Regions from separate parts of the Streptomyces sp. NPDC044044 genome, predicted to be linked through region 1. Evidence: riboswitches for the same ligand, from Rfam matches in the RefSeq annotation. Region 1 holds a riboswitch; each other region holds the start of a gene.

Region 1 (5,298 bases):
CCCTTCCCGAGCGTCTGATCGATGCGGTGACGGGTCTGTGGGAGGACGCCGATTTCCTGGCGCTCACCGCCCAGGGCGACGAGGCCGCCGCGGTGATCCGTGAATACCTGGAACGCGAGTTGCTGGCCCGGCTTGTTGAATTTCTGGGCGGCCAGGACGCGACCGCACGCGCCACCGCCGTGACGACGATCCTCGGCGGCCTGATCTACACCCGCTACCTCAACCCTCTCCCCACCCCCGCCGCCCTCACCCCGTCCGAGACCCGCCACGTCCTCGCACCGGCTCTGCGCGCGGCCCTGACCCCCAGGCCGCGCACCGTGGCGGCCAGGGCCAACGGACGACCGGGGGCGCGGTCTTCGGCGTAGCGCGAGGTGCGGCCGGAGAACGACGAAGGGGTGGGCCTGACCGTCCCAGGTCAGGCCCACCCCTCAGGCACGCACGCCACCGCCCGTGGCGCCGCGCCGCTCTGTGTTGTCGCATTCAGGTGCGCATTCGGGTGCGCGTCAAGTGCGCGTCACCATCGGTACCAGCGGCCCTTTCGGCCGCCGCTCGCAGCGGGCTTGATCACGAAGCCGAGCAGCCAGACGACCAGCAGGATGACCGCGACCCACCACAACGCCTTCAGTGCGAATCCCGCACCGAAGAGGAGCAGGGCCAGAAGAAGTACCACAATCAGGGGAACCATTTTTATCAACCTCCAGACGACCATGTGCTCCCATTCCTGCCGAGCAAACACACAAGAAGCTTGTTTCCCACGCAGGTTGAAGGGATCCGATCGCGGTGATGATGTCTGGCGGGCAGCCGAGCGGTCCGGCAAGCACTAACACCCGTGCCATTACGCGCCGTTGGGGCGGCTCCTCCTCGGGGTCCGCCCCAACGGCATGCGGCCAAACGGAAAGGGACGGCGGGAGCAGCGGCCGATCATCACCCTCATCACCCGCCCACGAACCGCCGTCAGCCCCCACCACGTGCGGCGATCAAGCCGCCATTGATGGCGATACGCCCCGTTTTAGCACGACGAGCAACATCCGCAGTATGTCCATTTTTGAGCCAAAAAGATACTCCTTTGCATCATTAGAGTCATATACAGATTTCCCCCTGCATTGCGGCGAGGTCCAACTAAATGGCATACCTCGATGCCCCGTCGAACCGCATTCCGCCCCCTTCCCCATTCAGTGAAACGGGTCACACAGGAGGCCGCGCCCACGGGAGCCGCTGAGCACATTTCCGTTCCACGCAAAGAAAGTTGGGCTTTTCGATCAAAGAGGACACGGGGTTCCGGTGGTCGGCGGCCGGGCCTCGCACATTTCTATTTGAATTCTGACCTTGTTCTGTCCGGGCTTTCTCGCCTAACGTCACCGTCAATCCGGATGGAACGCCGAATCCTGCCGCTGTCCGGAATCACTCCCACCCACTCACATACGCCCGGCAGGAGCGGGGGACCCAGGTAAGCCGCCGATCCGGATTCCGGAACGGCTCGGGGTGAAGTCGCCTTTGCAGCGCGACCGGACATCTCCCGTCCGAACCCGACAGCTCACCTCGTAGGCGACGGAGAGGAATTCGTCATGCCTGCAAAGGGAAAGCACCGCCGTCCCAAGTCCAGCTCGCTCACCAGAGGTATCGCCGCCGCAGGCACGGGCGGGGCCGTGCTCGTCCTCCCGGTGCTCGGCGCGACCACCGCCGGAGCGGCGCAGGCGGACACCGCCGCCAAGCCCGCCGCGGCCCCGAAGACCTACGTCGTCGTCGCGGGCGACACCCTCTCCAAGATCGCCCGAGAGCACTCCGTGAGCGGCAGCTGGAAGAAGCTGTACGAGGACAACCGCAGCGCCCTCGGCGACGACCCGAAGCTGATCCGCCCCGGTCTCCGGCTCACCCTCGACAAGGAGGGCGCTTCCAAGGCCTCCACCGAGCGGGCGGACCGCTCCAAGCGCACGAACGCGCCCGCCGCTGAGCCCGCCGCCGCCCCGGCGAAGAAGTCGTACGCCAACAACCTCGACGGCTGGATCAAGGAGTCGCTCGACATCATGGCCGAGCGCGGCATCCCCGGCTCCTACGAGGGAATCCACCGCAACGTCATGCGCGAGTCCTCCGGCAACCCGCTGGCCACGAACAACTGGGACTCCAACGCCGCCGCCGGAACTCCCTCCAAGGGGCTCCTGCAGGTCATCGCCCCCACATTCTCCGCGTACCACGTGCCCGGGACGTCGCTGGACAGCTTCGACCCGGTCGCCAACATCACCGCCGCCTGCAACTACGCGGCCGACCGGTACGGCTCGATCGACAACGTGAACGGTCCGTACTAGACCTGCTCCCCGCTCGTCTCCAGGACGTCCACCTGCGGCAAGGAACGGTGCCGATGGTGGGCGTCCGCTATCTCCGCGAGCCTGGGACGGCCCAGCGCGCGATAGGCCGTCACGAGGAGTTCGTTCGCCAGAGCCTCGCGCGCCGGGTCACCCGCGGACGCCCAGTGCAGGTCGCGGCCCAGCAGAAGGGCCTCCGTCGGGTCGCCCGCCGAGCAGCGGCGGCGGGCCTCGTCCAGGGACTCCCCCAGGGCCTCGGCCTCGTCGAACAGGCCGTACATGTACGTCGCGAACTTGTACTCGTCGGCCCCGTTGTGGGCAGGGCGGCCCAGCGCGGAATCGCCCGACGCGAGTGCGCCGGCGCCGTCAAGCGTGGTGATCCGGTCAGGGTCCACGGGCGGGACGGCCATGTCGTACGCCCTGGAGTAGGCGAGGCCCGTCTCGGTGCGCTCACCCGTCTCGACGGCGGTCAGCGCATCGCGCAGCAGACCCAGGCGCGAGCGCCGGGCCGACCCCTCCTCGTCGTCCTGCACGTCGTCGTCGAGGTCGCGCCAGCAGCGTTCGAGGATCACCCGCACCGCTTCGAGCGGGGTCTTGGAACGCGTGTCGATGCCGCCGCCGTCGTTGTTGTAGTAGGAGGCGACACCGCTGCAGGTGCGGCCGTCGTCGAACCACAGGCCGTGGTGCAGACCGTCGGAGCCGCCGTGCAGGAAGGTCAGGAACTCCGGCGGATCGCGGTAGTAGCGACCGTGCACCCGGACGTCGATGCCGTCCCGCGGTCGCAGACCAGGGTCTGCGAACAGGTCCAGGATGCCGACCGGGCTCACGTCCAGGTCCCGGAGCGCCCGCTCTCCGTCCGGGCCGAGAGCTCCCAGGAACTCCCAGAACCGGAAGATGGATTCTGGCAGTTCGAGCCCCCAGTCGTGCCGGAATCTCTCTTCGACGGCGGCCCGGTCCGTCAGGCCCCCGCTCTTGTCCCCGCTCATTGAACTCCCCGCTCATGACGCTCGTGTGGCCGGTGCCGGCGGCCAAGGTCAGGTCTCGCTCAGGCGTCGATGATGACCGGGATGATCAGGGGCCTGCGGCGGTGTGTGCGGTACGCCCAGTTCGCCACGGCACGAGCGATGAGCTGCTCGAGCTGGTGGGCGTCGCCGACCCCTTCCTCGGCTGCGGTGGCCAGCGTCTTCTCGATCATCGGGATGACGGACTCGAAGGTGGTCTCGTCGTGGACGAAGCCGCGGGCCAGGAAGTCGGGGGCCTCGGCGAGCGCGCCCGTGTCGGCATCGACGATGGCGACCACGGTGACGACGCCCTCCTCGGCCAGCGTGAGCCGGTCCTTCAGCGAGGCTTCGTTGACGCCGCCGACGGTCATCCCGTCCACGTAGACGTAGCCCGCGGGCACCTTGCCGGTGATGGACGCGCGGCCGTCGACGAGGTCGACGACGACGCCGTCCTCGGCGATGACGACCCGGTCGGGGTCGACGCCGGTGCGGATGGCCAGGTCGGCGTTGGCCTTCAGGTGCTTCCACTCGCCATGTACGGGCATGACGTTGCGGGGCTTGACGATGTTGTAGCAGTAGACGAGCTCACCCGCGCTGGCGTGCCCCGAGACATGCACCTTGGCGTTGCCCTTGTGGACGACGTTCGCGCCCCAACGGGTCAGCCCGTTGATCACTCGGTAGATCGCCGTCTCATTGCCGGGAATCAGGGAGCTGGCGAGGAGAACGGTGTCTCCCTTTCCGATGCGGATCACGTGGTCGCGATTGGCCATCCGCGACAGCGCGGCCATCGGCTCGCCCTGGGATCCGGTGCACACCAGGGTGATCCGGTGGTCGGGGAGCTTCTCCAGCTCCTTCATGCTCACGACCAGGCCCGAGGGAACGTTCAGATAGCCCAGGTCGCGGGCGATGCCCATGTTGCGGACCATCGAGCGGCCCACGAACGCGACCTTGCGGCCGTGCTGGTGGGCGGCGTCGAGCACCTGCTGGATACGGTGCACATGGCTGGCGAAGCTGGAGACGATGACCCGCCGCGGCGCGGTGCGCAGGACCTGCTCGATCGCGGGGTTGAGCTCGCGCTCGGAGGTGGTGAAGCCCGGCACCTCGGCGTTGGTGGAGTCCGTGAGGAACAGGTCGACGCCCTCCTCGCCGAGCCGCGCGAAGGCGCGCAGGTCGGTGATGCGGTCGTCGAGCGGGAACTGGTCCATCTTGAAGTCGCCGGTGTGGAGCACCATCCCGGCACCCGTGCGGATGGCGACGGCGAGCCCGTCGGGGATGGAGTGGTTGACCGCCACGAATTCGCAGTCGAAGGGCCCGAATCCGCGCCGGTCCCCCTCCCGCACCCGCACCGTGCGCGGCCGGATGTTGTGTTCCTTGAGCTTGGCCTCCAGGAAGGCAAGTGTCAGCTTCGACCCGACGACGGGGATGTCGGACCGTTCACGCAGCAGGTAGGGCACACCGCCGATGTGGTCCTCGTGGCCGTGTGTGAGGACCACGGCCACGACGTCGTCCAGGCGGTCCCGGATCGAGGTGAAGTCGGGAAGAATGACGTCGACGCCGGGCTGGTTCTCCTCGGGGAACAGCACGCCGCAGTCGACGATGAGCAGCTTGCCGGCGTACTCGAAGACGGTCATGTTGCGGCCGATCTCGCCCAGGCCGCCCAGGGCGACAACCCGCAGGCCTCCCTTGGGCAGCGGCGGGGCAGGCTTCAGCTCGGGGTGCGGATGGCTCATGGGGTGACGCTACCGGAGAGTTGAAAGACCTGGTCCACAGGACTCCCGTGGGCGGCGCGACATGCGCACGGCACATCCCCCGGACGGCTGGTTCGACTTGCCCTTCGAGCTCAGACGCGGCGCGGAAGATGTGCACGATGTGCCGGGTATCGGCCAGGGTGTGCGGGGCCAGGGCGTGGTACGCCCACACGTGCACCCAGGCATTGCCGGTGCGCAGGGTGAGCACGGCCTTCATCATGCTGTGCCGCTGGACGACCAGCGGCGGGC
Region 2 (5,298 bases), on a different contig from region 1:
CGGGAGTCGATGCGGTCGAAGCGCACGGTGGCGATGAACTCGCCGCCCACGGTGGCGGCCAGACCCACCCGGTCCACCTGGTCGTGATGGGTGAAGCGGTGCACGTCCTTGGCGGACAGGCGGGGGTAGGGCGCGAAGAAGCGGTAGTACTTCGACTCGTCAGAGACCTGCTCGTAGAAACTGACCAGGCGGTCCGCGTCCTCGGCCGTGATCGGCCTGATCCGGGCGGTGCCTCCGTCACGCAGGACGACATCGGCTTCCCAGTGGGAGGGGTATGCGTGCCGGTCCGACGGGGTCTGCATGGGGCCAGAGTACGGGTCGCGGGGGCGCCGCGGCCGGGGCAGGCTAGGAGTCGTCGAGGGCCGGGACGTAGGCCCCGTGGCACAAGGACGTACGGTCGACGGAGTACGGACCAACCGTCGACCGGGTGCGGACCGACGTCCCGCGGAGCACTCGCGACGGCATGAGACACTGGTCTAGACAAGTGTGAAACACCTGGAAGGGCAGCAACACATGGCTGAGCGCCGCGTCAACGTCGGCTGGGCCGAGGGCCTCCACGCCCGACCCGCCTCCATCTTCGTCCGCGCGGCCACCGCCGCCGGCGTCCCCGTGACGATCGCCAAGGCTGACGGCAACCCCGTGAACGCCGGCTCCATGCTCGCCGTGCTCGGCCTGGGCGCGCAGGGCGGCGAGGAGATCGTCCTCGCCTCCGACGCCGAGGGCGCGGACGCCGCTCTCGACCGTCTGGCGAAGCTGGTCGCGGACGGCCTCGAGGAACTCCCCGAGACCGTCTAGTAAAGACTGGTACTCATACGCCGAAGGGCCCGCCCGAATTAGGGCGGGCCCTTCGGCGTTTCTGCTTCTGCATTCAGCGAATACCAAGGACTCTCGCCGCATTCGGGCAGCAGGAATAATCCCCCGCCGAATAACACTTCTTTGTATACGGCGCCTCTGTTAATGCCGGAGGCCCACTGTGTTTACGGCATGTTGCGAATCCCTCACACGATCGCGATCGCGATCGCGGTCGCGGTCGCGACCTCGATCACCCCGTGAGGGATGGCGCAGCCGGTGCGCGGCCGTCGCCCGCTCCGTGTGGGCCGCGGTGAGCGACCTGGCCCGTTCCGCGTCCCCGCGCGCCACCGCGTCGACGATCGCGGCGTGCTCCGCCCAGGCCTCCACGGGAGCGACCGACGTCTCGACCACGTACATCCAGGCGATCTTGTGCCGGAGCTGGGTGAGCAGCGCCGTCAGGCCCGGACTGCCGGACGACTGGGCGAGCGTCTCGTGGAACCAGCCGCCCAGCGAACGCAGATCCTCGCTCTGACCGCGCCTGGAGCGCTCCTGGCCCAGCCTGACGAGGCCGCGCAGGACCTTCAGGTGCGCCTCCGTGCGGCGCTGCGCGGCGCGGGCGGCGCCCAGCGGCTCCAGGAGCGTGCGGATCTCCAGGAGGTCGGCCGCCTCCTGTTCGGTCGGCTCGGCGACGCACGCGCCCGCGTGGCGGCGTGTGACGACGAAGCCCTCGGCCTCCAGGGTGCGCAGGGCCTCGCGCACGGGGACGCGGGAGACTCCATAGCGGCGGGCGAGCAGTTCCTCGGTGAGCCGGCCACCCCGTTCGTAGACACCGGAGACGATGTCGTCCCGGATGGCCGTGCACACCGAGTGCGCGGGAATGCGCATGACCTGACCTCCGCCTTAATCCCCGCGAAACGCGGTCGATCGACGCCTTTTCAGTGACTCTATTGCAGAGCGGCTGAATTTCCGACGGTCGGCCGAAATCCATGGATACTTTTGGCCAAAGGCGAGGCGGGAACGGCGAAAGCCCCGGCTCTCGACGAGCCGGGGCTTTCGGTGAATCAGTTGCGCTTCGTGCGACTGCCTGGGTCCGGACCGGATCAGACGTTGACGTCGTGCGAGCGGAGGTAGGCGATCGGGTCGATGTCCGTGCCGTAGTCCTCGCCGGTGCGGGCCTCGAAGTGCAGGTGCGGGCCGCTGGAGTTGCCGGTGGAGCCGGAGAGGCCTATCTGCTGGCCCGGAGTGACCGCCTGGCCGACGGTGACACCGAGGGACGACATGTGGCCGTACTGGGTGTACGTGCCGTCGTTCATCTTGATGACCACGTTGTTGCCGTAGGCGCCGCCCCAGCCGGCCTCGACGACGGTGCCGGAGCCGACCGCGTGGACCGAGGTGCCGGACGCGGCGTGGAAGTCGATGCCGGTGTGGCTGCCGGAGGACCACATGGCGCCACCGGTCTGGTAGCCCGTGGAGACGTACGAGCCGGTGATCGGGGAGACGTAGCTGTTGAGGCGCTTGCGCTCGGCCTCGCGAGCGGCGCGCTCCTTGGCCTCGCGCTCCTTCTTGGCCTTGGCCTTCGCCTCGGCCTCCGCCTTGCGCTTGGCCTCCGCGGCCTTCTTCTTGGCGGCCTCTTCGGCCTTCTTGGCGGCTGCGGCGTCGTCGGCGGCCTGCTGCTGGGCAGCGGCCTGCGCGTCGATGCTCTGGGCGAGCGTGTCGCCGACGGAGATCGCCTGGGTGAGGCCGGTGTGCTCAAGGGCCGCGTCGTCGGCGGCGAGCGCCGGAGCGGCCAGGCCTCCGATGACACCGGTGGTGGTGAGGGCTGCGACGCCCGCCACGTTCGCGGTGGTACGCGTGAGGCGGCTCGGGCGACGGTGCTTCCCGGTGGCACGGGTGAACGCCATGAAGCGGCTGATCCTTTCCTTCCTTCTCGCCTACCGGGTTAGCTGACGGGTTCGGAGCAGGAAGGTCTCCTACGAGTCCCTCGCCTCGCGGCAAGGTGCCCGATTCACCCCAAGGGGACATGTGGGTCCCCGGCTCCCCTGGCTCGCGCCGTACGGGGACTCGGCGATGACTGTCCGGTGCCGCGGGTGCGGCGTACTGCATGACGAACAGCCGGACCGAACGCTAAGCGGGGCATCTTTCAATCGACAAACGGATCAACACTTTTGTAGCGCACGCCACAGGTCAGACACGTAACCTCCATACCAATTCGGACATATGAGGACCCCAGGGGCCAATTTCGGCCACTGGGGTCCCGATATGTCCTGACTGTCACTCAGGCCGCGCTCAGCCCGTGACCACACTCACTTCACCGATGCCGAGCGCCCTGACGGGCTCCTCGATCTGCGCGGCGTCACCGACGAGCACCGTCACCAGCCGGTCCACGGGGAAGGCGCTCACCACGGCGGCGGTGGCCTCCACGGTGCCGGTCGCGGCCAACTGGCGGTAGAGCTGCGCCTGGAAGTCGTCCGGCAGGTGCTGCTCGACCTGGTCGGCGAGGGTGGCCGCGACGGACGCCGCCATCTCGTACTTGAGCGGGGCCACGCCCACCAGGTTCTGCACGGCGACATCGCGCTCGGCGTCCGTGAGGCCGTCGGCGGCGAGGGTGCGCAGGACCTTCCACAGGTCGTCGAGGGCCGGACCCGTGGACTCCGTGTCCACGGAGCCGCTGATGGCGAGCATCGCGGCGCCGCTGCCGTCCGGGGTGGAACGCAGGACCTGGGCGAACGACCGCACTCCGTAGGTGTATCCCTTCTCCTCGCGCAGGACGCGGTCCAGGCGCGAGGTGAGGGTGCCGCCCAGGCAGTACGTGCCGAGCACCTGCGCGGGCCAGACGCGGTCGTGCCGGTCCGGTCCCACGCGGCCGATGAGCAGCTGCGTCTGGACGGCGCCGGGGCGGTCCACGATGACGACACGCCCGGTGTCGTCGGCGGTCACCGGGGGCACCGGGCGCGGCTCGGCGGTGCCGCCCGTCCAGGAGCCGACGGTGTCGGCGAGGACGGCGTCCAGGTCGACGCCGGTCAGGTCGCCCACGACGACGGCGGTCGCCGTGGCGGGACGCACATGCTTCTCGTAGAAGATGCGCACCGCCGCCGAGTCGATGGCCGTGACCGTCTCCTCGGTGCCCTGGCGGGGACGCGACATGCGCGAGGTGGCCGGGAACAGCTGCCGGGAGAGCTCCTTGGCGGCGCGGCGCCCCGGGTTGGCGGCCTCGTGCGGGATCTCGTCGAGGCGGTTGCGTACGAGGCGTTCGATCTCGCTGTCCGCGAACGCGGGGGCGCGCAGGGCGTCGGAAAGCAGGCCGAGCGCCTTCGGGAGGCGGGAGACCGGGACTTCGAGGGAGACGCGGACGCCGGGGTGGTCGGCGTGCGCGTCCATGCTGGCGCCGCAGCGGTCGAGTTCGGCGGCGAAGTCCTCGGCGGAGTGCTTGTCGGTGCCTTCGTTGAAGGCCCTCGCCATGATCGTGGCGACGCCGTCGAGGCCCGCGGGCTCGGCGTCGAGCGGCGCCTCCAGGTGGATCTCCACGGCGACGACCTGCTGGCCGGGGCGGTGGCAGCGCAGCACGGTGAGGCCGTTGTCCAGGGTGGCGCGCTCGGGCGCGGGGAAGGCCCACGGCCGTGCGGTGCCCGCCTGGGGCTGCGGGTGGAACTGCATCGTTGCGGCCTCGGTCACTTCGCCGCCTCCTCTTCCTCGTCCTCGTCGGTGCCTTCGGCACCGGCTGTGGCCTCGATGGGCTCGTACACGAGCACCGCGCGGTTGTCGGGGCGCAGGCGGGCCGCTGCGGCCGCCTTGACCTCTTCCGCGGTGACGTCGAGCACGCGCCCGACGGCGGTGAGGGCGAGCTGCGGGTCACCGAACAGGACGGCGTACCGGCACAGTTCGTCCGCGCGTCCTGCCACCGTGGAGAGCCGGTCGAGCCACTCGCGCTCCAGCTGTGCCTGGGCGCGCTCCATCTCCTCGGCGGTGGGGCCCTCTTCCGCGAAGCGCGCGAGCTCCTCGTCGACTGCGGCCTCGATGACGGGGACCTCCACGTCACCGGACGTCTTCACGTCGAGCCAGCCGAGGGAGGGCGCTCCGGCGAGCCGCAGCAGGCCGAACCCGGCTGCCACGGCAGTGCGGTCGCGGCGCACGAGGCGGTTGTAGAGCCGGGACGACTCGCCGCTGCCGAGGACCGTGAGCGCCAGGTCGGCCGCGTCGCACGCGCGCGTGCCGTCCTCCGGGAGGCGGTAGGCGGCCATCAGGGCGCGGGCCGGTACCTCTTCCTCGACGACCTCGCGCAGCTCCTTGCCGATCGTGTCGGGCAGCGAGCCGTCGCGCGGCGGCTGCTTGCCGTCGTGCGAGGGGATGGACCCGAAGTACTTCTCGACCCAGGCGAGGGTCTCCTGCGGGTCGATGTCGCCGACGACCGACAGGACGGCGTTGTTGGGCGCGTAGTACGTACGGAAGAAGTGCCGCGCGTCCTCCAGCGTCGCCGCGTCCAGGTCGGCCATGGAGCCGATCGGGGTG
Region 3 (5,298 bases), on a different contig from region 1:
TTCGGAGCGGCCTGATGCCGTCCGGGCCCGGGGGAAGAAGCCCGCCGACCCCGGATACGGTCAACCCATGCAAGACCAGCCGCCCACCCCCGCAGAGGGACCCCCCACAGCCTGCCCCGCGGGGGCAACCCCGCCCGAGGCCCAGGGGCCAGACCCCGCAGGGGCCACCCCGCCCGAGGCCCAGGGGCCAGAACTCTTCTCGTGGGAGTTCGCCACCGACCCCTACCCCGCCTACGCCTGGCTCCGCGAGCACGCCCCCGTGCGCAAGACCCGGCTGCCCAGTGGCGTGGAGGCCTGGCTGGTCACCCGGTACGTCGACGCCAAGCAGGCGCTCGCCGACCAGCGGCTCAGCAAGAACCCCGCCCATCACGGCGAGCCCGCGCACGCGAAGAGCAAGACCGGCATCCCGGGCGAACGCAGCGCGAACCTGATGACGCACCTGCTCAACATCGACCCGCCGGACCACACCCGCCTGCGCCGCCTCGTCTCCAAGGCCTTCACGCCCCGCCGTATCGCCGAATTCGCGCCCCGCGTGCAGGAGTTGACCGACCGGCTCATCGACCAGTTCGCGGAGAAGGGGGAAGCCGACCTCATCCACGACTTCGCCTTCCCGCTCCCCATCTACGCGATCTGCGACCTGCTCGGCGTGCCCCGCGAGGACCAGGACGACTTCCGTGACTGGGCGGGGATGATGATCCGCCACGGCGGAGGGCCCAGGGGCGGGGTCGCCCGGTCCGTGAAGAAGATGCGCGGTTACCTCGCCGAGCTGATCCACCGCAAGCGCCTCGAACCCGGAGACGACCTCATCTCCGGACTCATCCGCGCCTCGGACCACGGCGAGCACCTCACCGAGAACGAGGCCGCCGCGATGGCCTTCATCCTTCTCTTCGCCGGGTTCGAGACCACCGTCAATCTCATCGGCAACGGCACCTACGCCCTCCTCACCCACCCCGAGCAGCGTGAGCGGCTCCAGAACTCCCTCAGGGACGGCGACACCGGCCTCCTGGAGACCGGCCTTGAGGAACTCCTCCGCTTCGACGGTCCCGTCGAACTCGCCACGTGGCGGTTCGCCACCGAGCCGCTGACCATCGGAGGCGAGGAGATCGCCGCAGGCGACCCCGTCCTCGTCGTCCTCGCCGCCGCCGATCGTGACCCCGAACGCTTCGACCGGCCGGACACGCTCGACCTCTCCCGCCGCGACAACCAACACCTCGGCTACGGCCATGGCATTCATTACTGTCTCGGCGCACCGCTCGCCCGGCTCGAAGGGCAGGCCGCCCTCGCGACTCTTCTGCGGCGCCTCCCTGACCTGCGACTCGCGGCGGAACCTGGTGATTTGAGATGGCGCGGCGGGCTCATCATGCGCGGACTCCGCACGCTGCCCGTGGAGTTCACACCCGCACAGCAGAGCAAAGATTCGACCCCGGAAACGACGTTTAGCTGACGGACCGTCAAGACTGTGACTTTCACGTGATCTCCGCTGCATCGACTTGTGACAAGCGTTCGACTGCCGCTACGTTCACCGACGACTCGGCATCCCGTGTCGCAGTCGTCGCTCCAGTCACGCGAAAGGCAACCGCATGCTCTCCGGCAATGGTCGTCACCGACGCCCCCGCCAGGCCCCGGCCCTGATCGTCGCGGCAGGAGTCGCAGGATCGGCCATCGCCATCCCGCTGCTCGGCGCCACCAGTGCGAGCGCGGCGGACACCGCCACGTGGGACAAGCTCGCGGAGTGCGAGAGCGGCGGCTCCTGGAGCGCGGACGCCGGCAACGGCTACTACGGAGGGCTCCAGTTCTCGCAGCAGGTCTGGGAGGACTACGGCGGCCTCGACTTCGCGCCGAGCGCCGATCAGGCCAGCCGTTCGCAGCAGATCTCCGTCGCCGAGAAGGTCCTCGACGACCAGGGGACCAGCGCCTGGCCCAGCTGCGCGCCGATCGCCGGTCTCACCCAGGACGGCGCCGCCGCCGACGTCGACCCCGGCGCCCCGATCACCACGGTGCCGTCGGACGAGCCGTCGGAGTCGACCGAGCCCGGTGACGGTGAGTCGGGCGAGTCGGGCGAGTCGAGTGCGTCGCCGAGCGAGTCGGCCGACTCCTCGGACAGCGCCAAGTCTTCGGACAAGCCCTCGGAGAAGCCTTCCGAGAAGCCCGGCGCCGACGACGAGGCGCGAGACAAGAATCACGACGAGTCGGGTGAGCCGGGCAAGTCGGGTGAGACGGATGAGTCCGGCGACTCGGGCAAGTCCGGGCAGAACGACGAGGCTTCGCCCGCCCCCACGTCCCCGGCCGGTGGGGGCGAAGGCCGTCACCGCGGCGGCAGCGCGGACGACAAGGCCTCCGACGGCACCGCTCGCGAGGGTTCGGGCCGGCACGCGTCCCGTGGCGACGAGCGTCAGAAGGACGGCTCCGACGGGACGTACACGGTCCGGTCCGGAGACAGCCTCTGGGGCATCGCGGACGACCTCGACGTGAAGGGCGGGTGGGCCGAGCTGTACGAGGAGAACGAGAAGTCGGTCGGCTCCGACCCCGATCTCATCCTTCCCGGTCAGAGCCTCGATTTGGGCGAAAAGTAGGGGTAGTTGGCGAGTCGCTTTGCGCTTGATGTCCCAATTGGCGCAAGTGAGAGATGGGTCTCAGAAGCCCTGATCGTCTTTGAGTTTCGGCCGATCGCATGTCTACGGTCGTGACCGCTCGCCACAGCGGGCCCCGCCGGTCGGTACGCCGAGTCCTGCCAACGGCCGTTCGGGAACAGTCGTCGCGCAAGCGCCGTAGGCAGGAGCGGGGGAACCAAGGTTTCCGCCGGGCCCGGCCGTTCAGCATCGCGAGAGCGATGCGGAGAGACGGACGGGAACGGCTAGGGGTTAAGCCGCGCTCAGGAAGCGCGGCCGGGCAACTTCATCGGCCCGAACCCGACAGCTCACCTCGCAGGCGTCGGTGAGGGGATCACTCATGCTGTTTTCCAGCAAGGGCAAGCACCGCCGCCCGTCCAAGGCCACCCGTGTCGCCACGCTCGCCGGCGTCACCGGTGTAGCGGTCGCCGCCCCGCTGATGGCGGCCGGCTCGGCCTCCGCCGCGACCAACTCCGAGTGGGACGCCGTCGCCCAGTGCGAGTCCGGCGGCAACTGGTCCATCAACACCGGCAACGGCTACACGGGCGGACTGCAGTTCTCGTCCTCCACCTGGGCCGCGTACGGCGGCACGAAGTACGCGCCCACCGCCGACAAGGCCTCCAAGGCCCAGCAGATCGAGATAGGCGAGAAGGTCCTCGCGGGCCAGGGCAAGGGTGCCTGGCCGAGCTGCGGCGTCGGCCTCTCGGGTGCGTCCAACGAGGGTGGCGGTGCGCAGGAGAGCGCCCCGCAGCAGACCCAGGAGCAGCCGAAGAGCCAGCCCAGCACCCAGACCGAGCAGCCGCAGCAGGCCGCTCCGAAGGCCGAGGCCCCGGCCCCGAAGACCGAGTCCAAGAAGACCGTCGAGACCCCGACCGGCAAGACGGTCAAGAAGGGCGACGGCGAGTACAAGGTCAAGAAGGGTGACACCCTCTCCAAGATCGCCGAGGCGAAGGACGTCAAGGGCGGCTGGCACAAGGTGTACAAGCTCAACGGCGACATCATCGACAACGCCGACATGATCTACCCGGGCCAGCAGCTGCACCTCAGCTAGTTCTGGCGGGGCGCCTCGCGGGGCTTGCTTCTCTGCAGGCGCGTCGTCGTTGCTCGCGCAGTTCCCCGCGCCCCTTCGGGGCACGGGTCCACCCCGTCCCGGTGCGCGTATCCCCCGTACGCACCGGGGCGGGGTTCTTTTTGTCCGCACCGCTTTGTTCCGTTCGGAAACTTTTTGCTCTCGGTTTGTCCACAGGACGGTCGCTCGGCTGGCTGTTGCCCGGGAGCCGGTTAGGCTCGTGTCCGCGAGGCCAACGCCCCGCGTACCCGCGTCACATCCCAGAAGGAGATGCTCGTGCCGTCCATCGACGTCGTCGTAGCCCGGGAAATCCTGGACTCCCGAGGCAACCCCACGGTCGAGGTCGAGGTCGGCCTCGACGACGGCAGCACGGGTCGTGCCGCCGTTCCGTCCGGTGCTTCCACCGGTGCTTTCGAGGCCATCGAACTCCGTGACGGTGACCCCAACCGTTACCAGGGCAAGGGCGTGGAGAAGGCCGTCCTCGCCGTCATCGAGCAGATCGGCCCGGAGCTCGTCGGGTACGACGCGACCGAGCAGCGCCTGATCGACCAGGCGATGTTCGACCTCGACGCCACCGACAACAAGGGCTCGCTCGGCGCCAACGCCATCCTCGGCGTCTCGCTCGCCGTCGCGCACGCCGCGTCGGAGGCCTCCGACCTCCCGCTCTTCCGCTACCTCGGCGGCCCGAACGCGCACCTGCTGCCCGTTCCGATGATGAACATCCTGAACGGCGGGTCGCACGCCGACTCGAACGTCGACATCCAGGAGTTCATGATCGCGCCGATCGGCGCCGAGTCGTTCTCCGAGGCCCTGCGCTGGGGCACCGAGGTCTACCACACGCTGAAGAAGGTCCTGAAGGACAAGGGCCTCTCCACCGGCCTGGGCGACGAGGGCGGCTTCGCCCCGAACCTGGACTCCAACCGCGCCGCGCTCGACCTCATCCTCGAGGCCATCAAGCAGGCCGGTTACGTCCCCGGCGAGCAGGTCGCGCTCGCGCTCGACGTCGCCGCGTCCGAGTTCTACAAGGACGGCAAGTACGAGTTCGAGGGCAAGTCCCGCTCGGCCGCCGAGATGACCGAGTACTACGAGGAGCTCGTCGCCTCGTACCCGCTCGTCTCCATCGAGGACCCGCTGTTCGAGGACGACTGGGCCGGCTGGAACGTCATCACCGAGAAGCTCGGCGAGAAGGTCCAGCTCGTGGGTGACGACCTGTTCGTCACCAACCCGGAGCGCCTGGCCCGTGGCATCGAGGAGAAGTCGGCCAACGCCCTTCTGGTGAAGGTCAACCAGATCGGTTCGCTGACCGAGACGCTCGACGCGGTCGAGATGGCCCAGCGCAGCGGCTTCAAGTGCATGATGTCGCACCGCTCCGGTGAGACCGAGGACGTCACCATCGCCGACCTCGCCGTCGCCACCAACTGCGGCCAGATCAAGACCGGCGCCCCGGCCCGCTCCGAGCGTGTCGCCAAGTACAACCAGCTGCTCCGCATCGAGGAGATCCTCGACGACGCGGCCGTCTACGCCGGTCGCAGCGCCTTCCCGCGCTTCAAGGGCTGAGCCGTAGCCACGCTGTAGTTACGTACGTCCCCGTACTCGGTCCCGTACCGTGTGCGGGGACGT

What was found. Region 1 has a riboswitch for cyclic di-AMP ahead of AC07AG_RS26475 (LysM peptidoglycan-binding domain-containing protein). Riboswitches for the same ligand answer to the same signal wherever they lie in the genome.
Region 2: it holds a riboswitch for cyclic di-AMP, as region 1 does, so the genes downstream of both, AC07AG_RS36540 (M23 family metallopeptidase) here and AC07AG_RS26475 (LysM peptidoglycan-binding domain-containing protein) in region 1, are expected to answer to the same signal.
Region 3: it holds a riboswitch for cyclic di-AMP, as region 1 does, so the genes downstream of both, AC07AG_RS22025 (transglycosylase family protein) here and AC07AG_RS26475 (LysM peptidoglycan-binding domain-containing protein) in region 1, are expected to answer to the same signal.

The regions. Positions count from the first base shown of each region.
Region 1 covers NZ_JBWKFG010000007.1:198,199-203,496, forward strand. Annotated here, with positions in the region: gene AC07AG_RS26465 (TetR/AcrR family transcriptional regulator) at 1-365, shown strand, start outside; gene AC07AG_RS26470 (DUF5670 family protein) at 515-685, opposite strand; cyclic di-AMP (ydaO/yuaA leader) riboswitch at 1,399-1,563, shown strand; gene AC07AG_RS26475 (LysM peptidoglycan-binding domain-containing protein) at 1,566-2,303, shown strand; gene AC07AG_RS26480 (ADP-ribosylation family protein) at 2,300-3,286, opposite strand; gene AC07AG_RS26485 (ribonuclease J) at 3,346-5,031, opposite strand; gene AC07AG_RS26490 (TetR family transcriptional regulator C-terminal domain-containing protein) at 5,273-5,298, shown strand, end outside.
Region 2 covers NZ_JBWKFG010000011.1:124,423-129,720, reverse strand. Annotated here, with positions in the region: gene AC07AG_RS36555 (bifunctional acetate--CoA ligase family protein/GNAT family N-acetyltransferase) at 1-302, opposite strand, end outside; gene AC07AG_RS36550 (HPr family phosphocarrier protein) at 514-795, shown strand; gene AC07AG_RS36545 (GntR family transcriptional regulator) at 955-1,677, opposite strand; gene AC07AG_RS36540 (M23 family metallopeptidase) at 1,893-2,693, opposite strand; cyclic di-AMP (ydaO/yuaA leader) riboswitch at 2,707-2,869, opposite strand; gene AC07AG_RS36535 (M16 family metallopeptidase) at 3,079-4,464, opposite strand; gene AC07AG_RS36530 (M16 family metallopeptidase) at 4,461-5,298, opposite strand, start outside.
Region 3 covers NZ_JBWKFG010000005.1:606,789-612,086, forward strand. Annotated here, with positions in the region: gene AC07AG_RS22015 (cytochrome P450 family protein) at 68-1,444, shown strand; gene AC07AG_RS22020 (transglycosylase family protein) at 1,581-2,573, shown strand; cyclic di-AMP (ydaO/yuaA leader) riboswitch at 2,755-2,946, shown strand; gene AC07AG_RS22025 (transglycosylase family protein) at 2,950-3,660, shown strand; gene eno (phosphopyruvate hydratase) at 3,949-5,235, shown strand.